2 regions of the Propioniciclava sp. LT294 genome follow, and region 2 is predicted to be linked to the other one. Evidence: predicted binding sites of a transcription regulator. Region 2 holds the regulator's gene; the other holds the start of a gene.

Region 1 (7,517 bases), on a different contig from region 2:
GGGGCGGCTGGCTTCGCACCGGCCGCACCCGCGTGGGCAAGGACGCCTTCCTCGGCAACTCCGGCATGGCGGCCCCGGGCCGCAAGGTGCCCGCCCGCGGCCTGGTCGCGGTGCTCTCGTCCGCGCCGCCGCGAGCCAAGGCCCGCAAGACCACGTCGTGGATCGGCTCCCCGCCGTCCCCGCTGCGCCGGGCGGTCCAGGAGGTCGACACCTCCCTGACCCACGACCCGTCCCGCTCCCTCCGCGTCCTGCGCGGGGTCGTCGAGCTGTTCCGGATCGTCGCGGTGATGTTCTCGATGGCCCTGGGTGTCCTGGTGGTCGCGGCGCTGCTGGCGCTGGCGTCCGTCTCCTGGTGGCTGGCCGCGGCGCTCGGCGGCCACGTCCTGGTCGCCGCGGGCTACCTGTCGACGTGGCTGTCGGTCATCCCCAAACGGCTGCTGGTCGGACGCGTGCGCCCCGGGGAGCACCCCCTGTGGAGTTCGTTCGTGTGGCGCAACGAACTGGCCGACCAGTTCGTGGAGCTGGTGACCGCCCCGTGGTTCGTCCGCTGGGCGACCGGGACGCCGCTGATCAACATCTGGCTGCGCACGATGGGTGCGAGGATCGGCTCCGGCGTGTGGAACGAGTCGTACTGGCTGCCCGAACCCGACCTCGTCGAGATCGGCGACGGAGCGACGATCTCGCGCGGCGTCGTCGTCCAGACCCACCTGTTCCACGACCGCGTCCTCGCCCTGGACACCGTGGTCGTGAAGGCCGGCGCGACGCTGTCCCCGAACAGCGTCGTCCTGCCGGGCGCCACGGTCGGACGCCACTCGACCATCGGTCCGGCGTCCCTGGTGATGCGCGGCGAGTCCGTGCCGCGCCGGACGCGCTGGATCGGGAACCCCATCGGCCCGTGGGTCGAGTGAGGCGTGCGGGTGTGGCAGGATCATCCGGTGCGCGCCGTCCCTGATCCCTACCTCCCCGGACACGGTGACACCTCCTTCCAGGTCGAGCACTACGACCTCGCCCTCGAGTACCGCATGGCGACCAACAGGCTCGACGCGACGGCGACCCTCACCGTCCGCGCGCTGGAAGAGCTGCCCGCGGTGCGGCTCGACCTCAGCGGCCTCCATGTCGACAAGGTGCGCGTCGACGGGGCCAAGATCAAGAAGCACACCCACAAGGCGCGCAAGCTGACGATCCCGCTGGCCAAACCCCTCGCCGCGGGCGGGACGGCCACGCTTCAGGTCGTCTACAGCGGCAAGCCGGGCCCGGTACCCGGCGCCCACGGGCCGGCCGGGTGGGAGGAACTCACCGACGGCATCCTGGTCGCCTCGCAGCCCTACGGCGCGCCGTCGCTCTACCCGTGCAACGACCGTGCCGATGACCGCGCCACCTACCGCATCGCCCTCACGACCGAGGCGGAGTACACCGGCGTCGCGACCGGGCGTCCGGTCCAGAAGTCCACGAAGGGCGGACGCACCACGTCCGTCTTCGTCGAGGATGCCCCGACCGCCCCCTACCTCGTGAGCGTCGCGATCGGACGCCTCGTCGACCAGCCGCTGCCCGGTTCCCACGGGCGCGTGACGCTGGTCCGTCCCCGGACGCGCCCGGTCCCGGCCTCGTCACCGCTGCTACGCCTGCCCGCGATGCTGGACGCCCTGGAGGGCTGGTTCGGCCCCTACCCCTTCCACTCCTATCGGGCCGTCGTGGTGGACGAGCCGCTCGAGATCCCGCTCGAGGCGCAGGCGATGGCGAGCTTCGGCATCAACCACCTCGTCGACGACTGGGACAACGAGCGCCTGGTCATGCACGAACTGGCCCACCAGTGGTTCGGCAACACGGTCACCGCAGGGCTCCTGAAGGACATCTGGCTGCACGAGGGGTTCGCCTGCTACACGGAGTGGTTGTGGTCGGAGCAACGCGGTCTCGGGACCGCCGACGAGCGCGCCGTCCTGCACTGGAGGGCTCTGCCCGCCGAGGGCCAGTCCACCCCGCTGTCGGATCCCGGGATGGACGACATGTTCGACGACTGGGTCTACAAGCGGGGCGCCCTGACGCTGCACGCCCTGCGAGCGGCGGTCGGTGACGAGGCCTTCTTCGGCCTCTGCCGCGACTGGGTCGCCACGGGTGGCGTCGTCACCACGCAGGGCTTCATCGAGCACGTGACCCGGGCCACCGGGAGCGACCGGGCGGCCCTGTTCGCGGCCTGGCTCCACGAGGTCCCGCTGCCGCCCTGCCCGCGGCTGGGTCAGGTGGACTGACCGGGGGCTCACCCTCACCCCGGACGAGCACGGGCGCCCCTGCGATGCAGGAGCGCCCGTGGTGTTTCGGAACGACCGGACTCAGAAGTCCATGCCACCCATGCCACCGTCGCCGGCCGGCATGGCCGGAGCCTTCTCCGGCTTGTCGGCGATGACGGCCTCGGTGGTGAGGAACAGCGCCGCGATGGACGCCGCGTTCTGCAGCGCGGAGCGGGTCACCTTGGCCGGGTCGGGGATGCCCGCCGCCAGCATGTCGACGTACTCGCCGGTGGCCGCGTTGAGGCCCTTGCCCGGCTCGAGACCGGCGACCTTCTCCGCGATGACGCCACCCTCGAAGCCCGCGTTCTCGGCGATCTGCTTCAGCGGGGCCGAGGCCGCGGTGAAGACGATGTTGGCGCCGACCAGCTCGTCGCCCTCGAGGGAGTCCGCGACCTTGTCCTTGACCGCGGCAGCGGCCTGGAGCAGCGCGACGCCGCCGCCGGCGACGATGCCCTCCTCGACGGCCGCCTTGGCGTTGCGCACGGCGTCCTCGATGCGGTGCTTGCGCTCCTTCAGCTCGACCTCGGTGGCCGCGCCGACCTTGATGACGGCCACGCCGCCGGCCAGCTTGGCGAGGCGCTCCTGGAGCTTCTCGCGGTCGTAGTCGGAGTCGCTGTTCTCGATCTCGCGGCGGATCTGGGCCACGCGACCCTCGATCTGCGCGGAGTCACCGGCACCATCGACGATGGTGGTCTCGTCCTTGGTGACGATGACCTGGCGCGCGCGGCCGAGCAGCTCGACGGTCACGGCGTCCAGCTTGAGGCCGACCTCCTCGGAGATGACCTGGCCACCGGTCAGGATCGCGATGTCACCCAGCATGGCCTTGCGGCGGTCGCCGAAGCCCGGGGCCTTGACGCCCACGGACTTGAAGGTGCCACGGATCTTGTTGACGATCAGGCCGGCGAGGGCCTCACCGTCGACGTCCTCGGCGATGACGAGCAGCGGACGGCCGGCCTGCATGACCTTCTCCAGCACGGGCAGGAGGTCCTTCAGGTTGGAGACCTTGCTGTTGGCGACGAGGATGTAGGGGTCGTCCAGGACGGCCTCCATGCGCTCGGCGTCGGTCACGAAGTACGGGGAGATGTAGCCCTTGTCGAAGCGCATGCCCTCGGTGAGCTCGAGGTCGAGCCCGAAGGTGTTGGACTCCTCGACGGTGATGACACCCTCCTTGCCGACCTTGTCCATGGCCTCGGCGATGATCTCGCCCACGGTCGGGTCAGCGGCGGAGATGGACGCCGTGGCGGCGATCTGCTCCTTGGTGTCGACGGACTTGGCCTGGGCGGCCAGCTCCTCGGCGATGGCGGCGACGGCCTTCTCGATGCCCTTCTTCAGGCCCATCGGGTTGGCGCCGGCGGTCACGTTGCGGAGGCCCTCGCGGACCATCGCCTGGGCGATGACCGTGGCGGTGGTGGTTCCGTCGCCCGCGACGTCGTCGGTCTTCTTGGCGACCTCCTTGACGAGCTCCGCACCGATCTTCTCGAACGGATCCTCGAGCTCGATCTCCTTGGCGATGGAGACGCCGTCGTTGGTGATCGTGGGGGCGCCCCACTTCTTCTCGAGGACGACATTGCGGCCCTTGGGACCGAGCGTCACCTTCACCGCGTCGGCGAGGGTGTTCATGCCCCGCTCGAGCCCGCGGCGGGCCTCGACGTTGAATTCAATAAGCTTTGCCACTGCGGCAGCCCTTTCGAATGTCTTGACGTGCTCCGGACGGTGCCCGCGACGGACGACCTGATCGGCAGGTCTCACACGGCCGGTGCTGGTGGCACTCCCTCACCGAGAGTGCCAACACCATGTTTACCAGCCGATTAGCACTCGAGACAAGCGAGTGCTATCTCCCCTCCGGCTCCCCCGGCTCGTGGGACGGGCACCCTAGGCTTCGGACATGCGCCCCCGCGACCGCCTCCGCCACGCGGCCAACTGGCTCAACCTCACCACGCCCGTGGGGCTCCTCGTCGCCGGGTTGGGCGGCGCACGCGTCAGTCGCGCCGCGTCCGGCCTGCTCCTGGCCGAGGGCTACCGGCTCCGGTTTCCCCCCGCGGGCGCGTTCACGATCGGGGACGTCGTGGTCACGACCAGCACGATGGCACGCCTGGAGGAGCAGACCCCCGGGGTCCTCGACCATGAGCGCCGCCATGCCCTCCAGTACGCCGTGGCCGGGGTCTGGTTCCTGCCCGCCTACCTGCTGGGGTCGGCGTGGTCCCTGGCCCGGACGGGCAACCCCGCCTGGGAGAACCCGTTGGAGCGCCATGCGGGCCTGCACAGCGGCGGCTACGCCCACGCGGAGACGGGCACCCCCTTCGGGCCGGTGTGGATGTTCCGCGGCCGTCCGGGGCTGGCGGCACTGTGGCCCCGGCGTCCGCTCAGACGGTCGAGGAGAACGGCAGGTGGCGCGCCGAGCGGTCCTGCTGGCGACGGTCACGGAGGCGTCGCAGCCGCTTGACGAGCAGGGGTGCGTGGGCCAGCGCCTCGGGACGGTCGATCAAGGCGTTGATCTCCTGGTAGTACCGCGGCACGGAGAGGTCGAACCTCTGCAGGATCGCGGCGTCCTTGCCCTCGGCGGCCCGCCAGGAGACCGCCTCGAAGTCGAGCAGGTCGGCCTCGAACTCCGTGAGGCCGGACTCGGGGAGACCGGTTGCGGCGTGGGCCAGTGCGTCGGACATGCCCTCATGGTAAGCCACGAATCACACCGGTGTCATTCACCCGGGCGGGGGGCAACCGGGCCTCGCTGCTTGCCCTTGCGGGGGTCCCGGAGAAGAATGGACAGGACGCCCCGTCCACCGTGGGCCACGATCAATGAGGAGGGTGCGCACGGCATGGAGCACCTGCGGGGCACGTTGGTCCACTACCCGTGGGGGACGTTCGACACCATCCACGAGTTGCTCGGGACGGAACCCGACGGGCGGCCGCTGGCCGAGTTGTGGCTCGGAGCCCACCCCCTCGCACCGTCCGAACTGGCCGACGCCACCCTTGACACCACCCTCGCCCAACGGCCCGAGATGTTGGGCGGCCCGAGCGTGGCCGCGTTCGGCCCCCAGCTGCCCTTCCTGCTGAAGGTGCTCTCCGCCCGTCATCCCCTGTCGCTGCAGGCACACCCGTCACGGAAGCAGGCGGAGGACGGGTTCGCCGCGGAGGATGCCGCGGGCATCCCGCGGACCGCGCCGCACCGCATCTACAAGGACACGTGGCCCAAGCCCGAGATCCTCGTCGCGCTCACCGAGTTCCATGCCCTGTGCGGCTTCCGCGACCCCGTCCGGACGATCGCGCTGTTCGAAGCGCTGGAGGCCGGCCCGCTCGTCGAGCGCCTGATCGCCCCCCTCCGGGCCCGCGGCGGCGAGGCGGGCCTGCAGGAGTTGTTCCTCGAAGTCCTGTCGATGAAGGAACGCCAGGGCGACACGGTGGACGAGGTCCTCGCCGCCGCGATGGCCCACCGCGACGCGGACGGCGACCTCGGCGCTTTCGCCCGGACCGCCCTCGAACTCGACGACACGTTCCCGCGCGACCCGGGCATCCTGGCGGCGTTGCTCATGAACCGGGTGGAACTGACTCCGGGACAGGGGCTGTACACCCCGGCCGGCACGATGCACGCGCACCTCCACGGCACCGGCATCGAGGTCATGGCGAGCAGCGACAACGTCCTGCGCGGAGGCCTCACCAGCAAGCACGTCTCGGTGGACGAACTCGTGCGCGTGGTCGACTTCGGCTGGGGCGACCCCGAGGTGGTCGACGGCACCGAGACCGACCCCGGGGTGTGGAGCTACCCGACGCACTGCCACGAGTTCGACGTGTGGCGCCTCGAGGTCACCCCCGGGGCGTCGCTGACCGTGCCGGCCCCCGAGGGTGCACGCATCGCGCTGGTCACCCGGGGCGAGGTGACCCTGTCGAGCACGGAGCACACCCTCCACCTGGGCAGCGGCGGCTCCGTCTTCATCCCCGCCACCAGCCCCTCGATCACCGCGACGGGCTCGGGCCAGGTCTTCCTCGCCGCCCCCGGCCTGGGCTGACGCACACCGCGTCCGGCACCTACTCTGGGGGCGCACACCTCACCCGGAGAAGGGTCAACCCATGAGTGGCGGTCTCGCGGCACTGCTGGACGACATCGCGGCGATGGCCAAGCTCGCCGCAGCATCGGTGGACGACGTGACCGCGGCCGCGGGCCGCGCCAGCGCCAAGGCTGCGGGCGTGGTCGTCGACGACGCCGCGGTGACGCCCCGCTACGTGACCGGGATGTCCCCGGCACGCGAGTTGCCCATGATCAAGAACATCGCGATCGGGTCGCTCCGCAACAAGCTCGTGTTCATCCTCCCGGCGATCCTGCTGCTCAGCCAGTTCCTCCCCTGGATCCTCACCCCCCTGTTGATGCTCGGCGGCCTCTACCTGTCGTACGAGGGCGCGGAGAAGATCTGGGAGAAGCTGTCGGGCCACTCGCAGGCCGACCCCCACAACAAGGCCCCCGTCGCGGCCTCCGGCCAGGAGCAGGAGAAGGCGATGACGGCCGGAGCGATCCGGACCGACTTCATCCTGTCCAGCGAGATCATGGTCATCTCGCTCAACGAGGTGGCCGACGAGGGCCTGCTCTCCCGGGCCGTCATCCTCGTGGTCGTGGCCGTCGCCCTCACCCTGGGCGTCTACGGCGTGGTGGCGCTCATCGTCAAGATGGACGACATGGGCCTCCACCTCGCGGAGTCGGGCCGCGCGCCCGCCCTCGGCAACGCGCTGGTGAAGGGCATGCCCCGGGTGCTGGGCGTCCTCTCGGTGGTCGGCACGATCGCCATGCTCTGGGTCGGTGGCCACATCCTGCTCGTGGGCGTCGACGAACTCGGGTGGCACGCGCCCTACGGCTTCGTCCACCACGCCGAAGAGGTCGTGTCCGCCGCCGGCGGACCGCTCGGCGGGCTGCTGGGCTGGCTCACCAACACCTTCTTCTCCTTCCTGGCCGGCCTCGCCGTCGGTGCGGTTATCGTTGCGCTCATGCACATCGTTCCGCGCAAGGGCACCCACGACGAGAGCCCGGCAGGCGCCACGCAGGTCCCGTTCGACCTCGACACCGCACGCAATCCCGCTCCGGAGATCTTCGGCACACCCCAGTGGGGCACGAACCAGGGCAACTCCCCGGGCGAACTCGCCAAGCGCCAGGCCGAGGCCCGTCGCGCCGAGAAGACGCGCTCCGAGACCGAGCGCTCCAAGGGACGACGCTCCTAGTCCCCCGCGGCCCTGCGGCCACCACGCACC
Region 2 (7,517 bases):
GCCGTGGGTGTGCAGGATGGCCTTCGGCTTCCCGGTGCTCCCCGAGGTGTAGAGGATGTACAAGGGGTGCTCGGACTCGACCTGCACCGTGTCGCAATGACCGCGGGCGATCGGCAGGGCACACAGGTCGTGGTACCAGTGGTCGCGCAGCGGATCCATGGCGATCTCATTGCGGGTGTTGCGCACGACGATCACGTTCTCGACGGACGGCGAGAACCGGATGCCCTCGTCGACGATCTCCTTGAGGTCGAGGATGCGGCCGTTGACCCGCGACCCGTCGGCCGTGATGACCACCTTGGACTCCGAGTCGTCGATGCGGCTGGCGAGCGCGTCGGACGCGAAACCGGCGAACACCACCGAGTGCACGGCACCGAGCTTGGCGCAGGCGAGCATCGCGAACACGGCCTCGGGGATGCGCGGGAGGTAGATGGTCACCTTGTCGCCCTCGGTGACCCCCATCGCCTTGAGCACGTTGGCGAACTGGTTCACCTCACGGTTCAGGCTGTAGTACGAGAAGGTGCGCACCTCCGAGGTGTCCTCGCCCACCCAGATCAGGGCGAGCTTGTTCTTGCGGGGGCCCTCCTGGTGCCGGTCGACACAGTTGGTGACGATGTTGGTGCGGCCGCCCACGAACCACCGGTGGAACGGAGCGTGGGAGTCGTCCAGCACCTCGGTCCACGGCTGCGAGCACTCCAACTCGGACGCCTCGGCCGCCCAGTAGGCCTCCGGGTCGGCCAGCGCCCGGGCCTCGGCCTGGCGCCAGTCCTTGATGCGCGCGTGCTCCACCACGTCCGGATCGGGCTCGTAGATCTGTTGCTCCGACATGTGGGCCTCCTTGCCACGCGTGCCTTTTCGGGGTCAGGTTAGCGGCGCGTCCGGCGGAGCAGAAGGGGACCGGCGGGGAGCGCGGCGGGCGGGTAGGGTCCGTGGGGTGGATCGGTACAGCGGCGATGTACTCGCGAAGGGCTGGCAGCAGCAGGGCAGGAAGGTCGCGACGAAGACCCCCGTCGAGCGGGACATGGTGCTCGAGGAGCCCTCGTCCGGCTTCGTGGGCGCGGTCGTGGGCTGGGAGAACGGCGTCGTCGTCCTGGAGGACCGCAGGGGCAAGCGCCGCAGCTTCCCGTTCGGGCCCAACTTCTGGCTCGACGGCTCGCCCGTCGATCTGGTGCCACCGACGCGACCCGCGGCGTCCGCCCGTGACAGGGCCCAGCACTACAACCGGACGCACACGGCGTCCGGCTCCCGCGTCGGGCCCGCTGAAAAGGCGAAGGTGGCGCTGCCCAGCCGCATCTACGTCGAGGGGCGCCACGACGCCGAACTGGTCGAGAAGGTCTGGGGCGCCGACCTGCGCCACGTCGGCGTGGTGGTGGAGTACTTGGGTGGCATCGACGACCTGCCCGCCATCGTGCGCGAGTTCGCGCCGGTCGAGGGACGACGGCTGGGCGTCCTGGTCGACCACCTGGTGCCCGGCACCAAGGAGTGGCGCATCGTCGAGCAGGTCAGCGGAGAGCACGTGCTCGTGACGGGTCACGAGTACATCGACATCTGGGCCGCCATCAAGCCCGCCCGTGTCGGGCTGACACGCTGGCCGGACATCCCGCGCGGCACCGACTGGAAGAAGGGGATCCTGGCGGCGCTGGATTGGCCGCACGCCGACCAGACGGACGTCGCGCGGGGCTGGAAGCGGATCCTCGGTCAGGTCACCGGGTGGAAGGACCTCGACCCCAGGCTCCTCACCGAGGTCGAGAGGCTCATCGACTTCGTCACCGACGACCACCTGGACAGGGAGTCCTGATGCGGACCGAGGACGTCAGCGACCTCATCAAGGACGTCTGCGCGCGGGTGGTCCTGCCCAGGTTCCGCGCACTGGCGCGCCACGAGGTGGAGCAGAAGCGTCCGGGCGACCTGGTGACCGTCGCCGACCGGGAGGCCGAGGCGGAACTCACCGAGGCCTTCCGGCGGGCCATGCCCGGGGTGCTGGTGGTGGGGGAGGAGGCCAGCTTCGTCGACCCCCGGCTCGTCGAGGGCCTCTCGACCGCCGAGCACGCCTGGGTCATCGACCCCGTGGACGGCACCCGCAACTTCGCCTCCGGCAGCATCGACTTCGGCGTCATGGTCGCCGAGGTGCGCCAAGGGGTCGCCATCCGCGGCTGGATCTGGCAGCCCCTCCACGACGCGCTCTACGTCGCCGAGCGCGGCGCCGGTGCCGCGTGCAACGGCACGCCCCTCACCCCGTTGGGACCCACGCCGAGCCCGTGGCGGGTCGCGGTCTGGCCCCGCCTGGCCAGGGAGAGCGCCGAGGGTCTGCGTCTGCGCCCCACCCGCGGCTCCTGCGCGATCGACTACCCGGCGCTCGCCCGCGGTGAACTGGACGGGCTCGCCTACCGGTCGATCCACCCGTGGGACCACTTGGCGGGCACGCTGCTGGTCGGTGAACTGGGCGGGGCGGCGCGGGTCGACGGTCGCCCCTACGCGCCCGGCATCGGCGGGCGCATGCTGTCGGTGGGGCGGTCGGACGCCGTCGTCGCTCAGATGGGGACGGCGCTCGCCTGATTCAGCCGTTGAGCAGCGGAAGCGTCGGACGCCGGCGCGGACGCCCCGCCTCGCGCATGCGCACGAGCGCCTGCGCCACGAACCGCTCGGCGGGTTCCTGCGGCCACGGCCAGTCCGCGGCCCAGGCACCCTCGGCAGGCTTGCCGGCGTCGTACAGCGCCTCGGCACGCTCGTGCAGCCACTGCATCTCGCCGCGCTGCGTGCCGGCCGAATCCATGTTCAGCGCGGGCCCGTGGCCGGGGATGATGGTGCAGTCCCGCGGCATCATGCCCGCGATCCAGTCGAGGCTGGCACCCCACTCACCGGGATGGGAGTCGGGCCCCGCCCACGGCTCTGCCGAGGTCTCCAGCAGGTCACCGAGGAACGCCACCTTGCGCGCCGGGACCACGGCGACGGCGTCGTGGTCGGTGTGCCCGCGTCCGAAGTGGGCGAACTCGACGTGGCAGTCGCCGAGGTTGACCGCTGAGGCCATGTTGAACGTGGTCGAGGGTGCGGCCAGATCGGCGTCCGTCATGCCGAACCGGGCCAGTTCCCCGGCGTCCGGACGGCGCTCCTCGAGCAGCGCGCGGAGCCCTTCGTGGCCGATCGACGCGACGCCCTCGAACCCCGCCAGCCCGAAGAGGTGGTCGTGGTGGGCGTGGGTGACCAGTACATGGGTGATGGGCACTTCGCCCGCCAGGACGCGTGCCGCGGCGAGGATCGCGCGTCCCTGGGTGGGAGAGCTGCCGGTGTCGATGACCACGGCGCCGGTGGTTCCGACCACGAGGCCGATGTTGACCGAGTCCGGCTCGGCGACCGCCACGTAGACGCGATCGGCGACGGGCTTGAACTCGGACAGGCTGAACTCCACCCGGCCACCCTACCGGGGCCCCGGGGGCGCGCCCGGTTCAGACCCGCAGGGAGGCATGGCGTAGACTGGCACTCCGTCATGGTGAGTGCCAAGGAGGTGATGGGAGTGCTGGACGACCGCAAGCTCGCGATCCTGCGTGCGATCGTCACGGACTACGTCTCCAGCCAGGAACCCGTCGGCTCGCGCGCGCTGGTCGAGCGGCACAATCTCAACGTCTCGCCGGCGACGGTCCGCAACGACATGGCGGCGCTGGAGGAGGAGGGCTACATCACCCAGCCCCACACCTCCGCCGGCCGCATCCCCACCGACAAGGGCTACCGCCTGTTCGTCGATCGACTCTCCACGGTCAAGCCCCTCTCGATGGCGGAGAAGCGGGCCATCACCGCCTTCATGGCAGGCGCGCTGGACGTGGACGACGTCGTCCGCCGCACGGTCCAACTCCTCGCCCAGATCACCCGCCAGGTGGCGATCGTCCAGTACCCGGTGCTGTCCTCGCTCGCGGTCCGCCACGTGGAGGTGCTGCGCCTGGGCCCCGATCGCGGCCTGGTGATGTGCGTCTCGACGACCGGGACGGTCGAGCAGCGCCTGGTCGCGCTGCCGCCGGAGGCCGACGGCGACGTCGACCTCAACCTCGTCCGCGAACGTCTGGCCGACCTGCTCATCGGCGCGAGCGCCCGTGAGGCGGTCGACCGACTGGCCTCGTTCGCCGACCCCCTGCCGCCCTCGGCGTCCGCCCTCGCCGCGACCGTGGTCTCGGCGATGCTGGACATCGTCTCCGACGACCCCGGGGCGCGGGTGGCCGTCGCCGGCGTGCCGAACCTCACCCGGTTCGGCGACCAGTACGAGACGACGGTGAAGCCCGTCCTCGAGGCGCTCGAGGAGCAGGTGGTGCTGCTGCACCTGCTCGGCGAGGCCACCTCGACGGCGGACGTCACCGTCCGGATCGGGCACGAGAACGCATACGAACCGCTGCAGTCGACGTCCGTCGTGGCATCGGGCTACGGTTCGGACGAACGCGCATGGGCCACCCTCGGCATCCTGGGTCCCACGCGCATGGACTACCCCTCGGCCATCGCATCCGTGCGCGCTGTCGCACGCTACGTGGGTCGATTCCTCGCTGAAGGCTGACCGCACAGAAGGAATGAGTTGAGCGACTACTACGAGGTCTTGGGTGTTCCCCGGGACGCGACGGGCGACCAGATCAAGAAGGCGTACCGCAAGCTGGCGATGAAGTACCACCCGGACGTGGCGGACGACCCCGCCTCGGCCGACAAGTTCAAGGAGATCGGCGAGGCCTACGCCGTCCTGAGCGACGACAAGAAGCGCCAGATGTACGACCTCGGCGGCAACCCCATGCGGGGTGGGGCCGGCGGTTTCGGGCCGGGCGGCTTCGGCGGCTTCCCCGGCGGCGCGCAGGGCTTCGACGTCGGCGGCCTGTTCGACGCGATGTTCGGCGCCCAGGGTTCCCGGGGGCCGCGCAGCCGGGTCCGCAAGGGGCAGGACGCGCTCGTCCGGCTCAACCTCACCCTGTCGGAGGCGGCCTTCGGCGTCACCAAGCCCATCCGCGTGGACACCGCCGTCATCTGCCCCACCTGCTCGGGCAGGGGAGCCGCGGACGGCACCGAACCGGTGACCTGCACCACGTGCCATGGGGCGGGCGACGTCCAGACGGTTCAGCGCTCGTTCCTGGGCGACATTCGCACCGTCCAGCCGTGCCCCACCTGTCGTGGCTACGGGACGGTCATCGAGCACCCCTGTGGTGAGTGCTCAGGTGAGGGGCGCGTCCGCTCGACCCGCACGATCAACGTCAAGATCCCCGCCGGTGTGAGCACCGGCAACCGGGTCCACCTCGACTCCCAGGGCGAGGTCGGTCCGGGCGGGGGCCCCTCCGGCGACCTGTACGTCGAACTGTCGGTCTCCCCGCACGACGTGTTCAAGCGGGACGGCGACAACCTCGAGATGGTGGCCAGGCTGCCCATGACCGCTGCCGCGCTGGGGACCGAGGTGTGGATCGAGACGCTGGAGGCCGACCTCGAGGGCAACCTGCCCGAAGAGAGCCGGGTGAAGCTCGACGTGCCCGCCGGCACGCAGTCGGGGACACGCCTGGTCATCGCGGGGCGCGGCGTGCCGCGCCTCCGTGGCACCGGACGGGGCGACCTCGGCGTTACCCTGTTGGTGCAGACACCACAGTCCCTGGACGACTCGCAGCGCGAACTCCTCCGCAAGTTGGCGGAGGCGCGTGGGGAGACCCGTCCGGAGGCCACGGTGTCGCGCGGTCAGTCGCACCGGGGGTTCTTCAGCAAACTGAAGGACGCCTTCACCGAGTGACCCACACCCGACGCGACGACCCAGGCGAGGAGTCATGACCGAAGCCCTGTTCCTGACCGACCTGCATTCCCCGCAGGTCGGGGACACCGTCACCCTGTCCGGCGAGGAGGGTCGCCATGCGGCCACCGTGCGCCGGATCCGGGTGGGGGAGACCATCACGGTGGCCGACGGCGCCGGCACCGGCGTCCGGGGCCCCGTCGTGGCGGTCGACAAGGCATCGGTGAGCCTGGAGGTGGCCGAGGTGCTCACCGCGGGCATCCCGTCGATCCGCTACCACGCCGTGCAGGCGCTCGCGAAGGGCGATCGCTCGGAGCTGGCCGTCGAGGTCCTCACCGAGATCGGGGTCGACCGGATCATCCCGTGGCAGTCGAGCCGTTCGGTCGTCCGCTGGACGCACGACCGGCAGGAGCGCCAACTCGGCCGCTGGCGCGCAACCGCGCGCGAGGCCACCAAGCAGAGCCGTCGCCTGCGCGTCCCGATCGTCACGGCGGCCATGCGCACCTCGGAGCTGCTCGAACTCATCCCCGAGATGTCGATCGCGTTCGTGCTCCACGAGGGTTCCGAGTTGACGCTGCGCCATTTCGACCTGCCGACCGAGGGCGACGTGCTCATCATCATCGGCCCCGAAGGGGGCCTCACCGACGAGGAGGTGAGGGACTTCGTCGCGGCCGGCGCCCGCCCGTTGCTCGTCAGCGACGGCGTCCTGCGCACCTCCACCGCCGGTGTCGTCGCGCTCGCGCAGCTCCAGGCCTTCCAGCAGCGCGTCAGCAAGGCCAAGTGACCTTCGGCTTCTCCACCGGCGCGACCCTCCCGAACGGGCGCGGTCGCACCGGTGTCATCAGCACGCCGCACGGTGACATCGCCACCCCCGCCTTCGTCGCGGTCGGCACGAAGGCCACGGTCAAGGCGGTCACGCCCGAGGCCGTCGCCGACCTGGGTGCCCAGGCGGTGCTGGCGAACGCCTACCACCTCTACCTGCAGCCCGGATCCGACCTGATCGACGAGGCCGGGGGACTGGGCCGCTTCATGAACTGGCCCGGCCCCACCTTCACCGACTCGGGCGGCTTCCAGGTGATGAGCCTGGGCGTCGGGTTCCGCAAGGTCCTGGCCATGGACGCCTCGGGTCTGGCCGACGACGAGGTGATCGCTGAGGGGAAGGAACGCCTCGCCCACGTCGACGAGGACGGGGTGACGTTCAAGAGCCACCTCAACGGGGACCTCCACCGGTTCACGCCGGAGGTCAGCATGCGGGTGCAGCACGAGATCGGGGCGGACATCATGTTCGCCTTCGACGAGTTGACCACCCTGATGAACACGCGCGGCTACCAGGAGGAGTCCGTCGCGCGGACGCACCGATGGGCCGCGCGCTGTCTCCGGGCACACCGCGAGCTGACCGACTCCCGGGTGGGCAAGCCCTACCAGGCGTTGTTCGGGGTGGTCCAGGGCGCGCAGTACGAGGACCTCCGCCGACAGGCGGCCCGCGGTCTGGCCGATCTCGAGGTGGACGGCCGGCGATTCGACGGCTTCGGCATCGGCGGGGCGCTGGAGAAGGAGAACCTCGGCACGATCGTGGGCTGGGTGGCGGACGAATTGCCGTTCGACAAGCCGCGCCACCTGCTCGGCATCTCCGAGCCGGACGACTTCTTCGCCGCCGTCGAGAACGGCGCCGACACCTTCGACTGCGTGAACCCGTCACGCGTGGCGCGCAACTCGGCGGTCTACACCGCGGACGGCCGGTACAACCTGCTGGCCTCCGTCAACCGACGCCACCTCGGCCCCATCGAGG

Evidence for each region. Region 2 encodes HrcA, which represses chaperone genes, less so after heat shock. Its sites were predicted from a motif close to TTGGCACTCGNNNNNNNCGAGTGCCAA; they were not measured.
Region 1: the regulator HrcA is predicted to act here: its motif matches at 4,094-4,120, upstream of groL (chaperonin GroEL).

What each region holds. Positions count from the first base shown of each region.
Region 1 covers NZ_JCAKNG010000007.1:28,639-36,155, forward strand. The annotation lists gene AC5YDA_RS10405 (Pls/PosA family non-ribosomal peptide synthetase) at 1-908, shown strand, start outside; gene AC5YDA_RS10410 (M1 family metallopeptidase) at 936-2,246, shown strand; gene groL (chaperonin GroEL) at 2,328-3,959, opposite strand; gene AC5YDA_RS10420 (hypothetical protein) at 4,171-4,728, shown strand; gene AC5YDA_RS10425 (DUF3263 domain-containing protein) at 4,649-4,948, opposite strand; gene manA (mannose-6-phosphate isomerase, class I) at 5,045-6,289, shown strand; gene AC5YDA_RS10435 (DUF808 domain-containing protein) at 6,351-7,487, shown strand.
Region 2 covers NZ_JCAKNG010000001.1:74,483-81,999, reverse strand. The annotation lists gene acs (acetate--CoA ligase) at 1-825, opposite strand, end outside; gene AC5YDA_RS00410 (DUF3097 domain-containing protein) at 932-1,795, shown strand; gene AC5YDA_RS00405 (inositol monophosphatase family protein) at 1,795-2,553, shown strand; gene AC5YDA_RS00400 (MBL fold metallo-hydrolase) at 2,555-3,403, opposite strand; gene hrcA (heat-inducible transcriptional repressor HrcA) at 3,509-4,531, shown strand; gene dnaJ (molecular chaperone DnaJ) at 4,550-5,731, shown strand; gene AC5YDA_RS00385 (16S rRNA (uracil(1498)-N(3))-methyltransferase) at 5,766-6,512, shown strand; gene tgt (tRNA guanosine(34) transglycosylase Tgt) at 6,509-7,517, shown strand, end outside.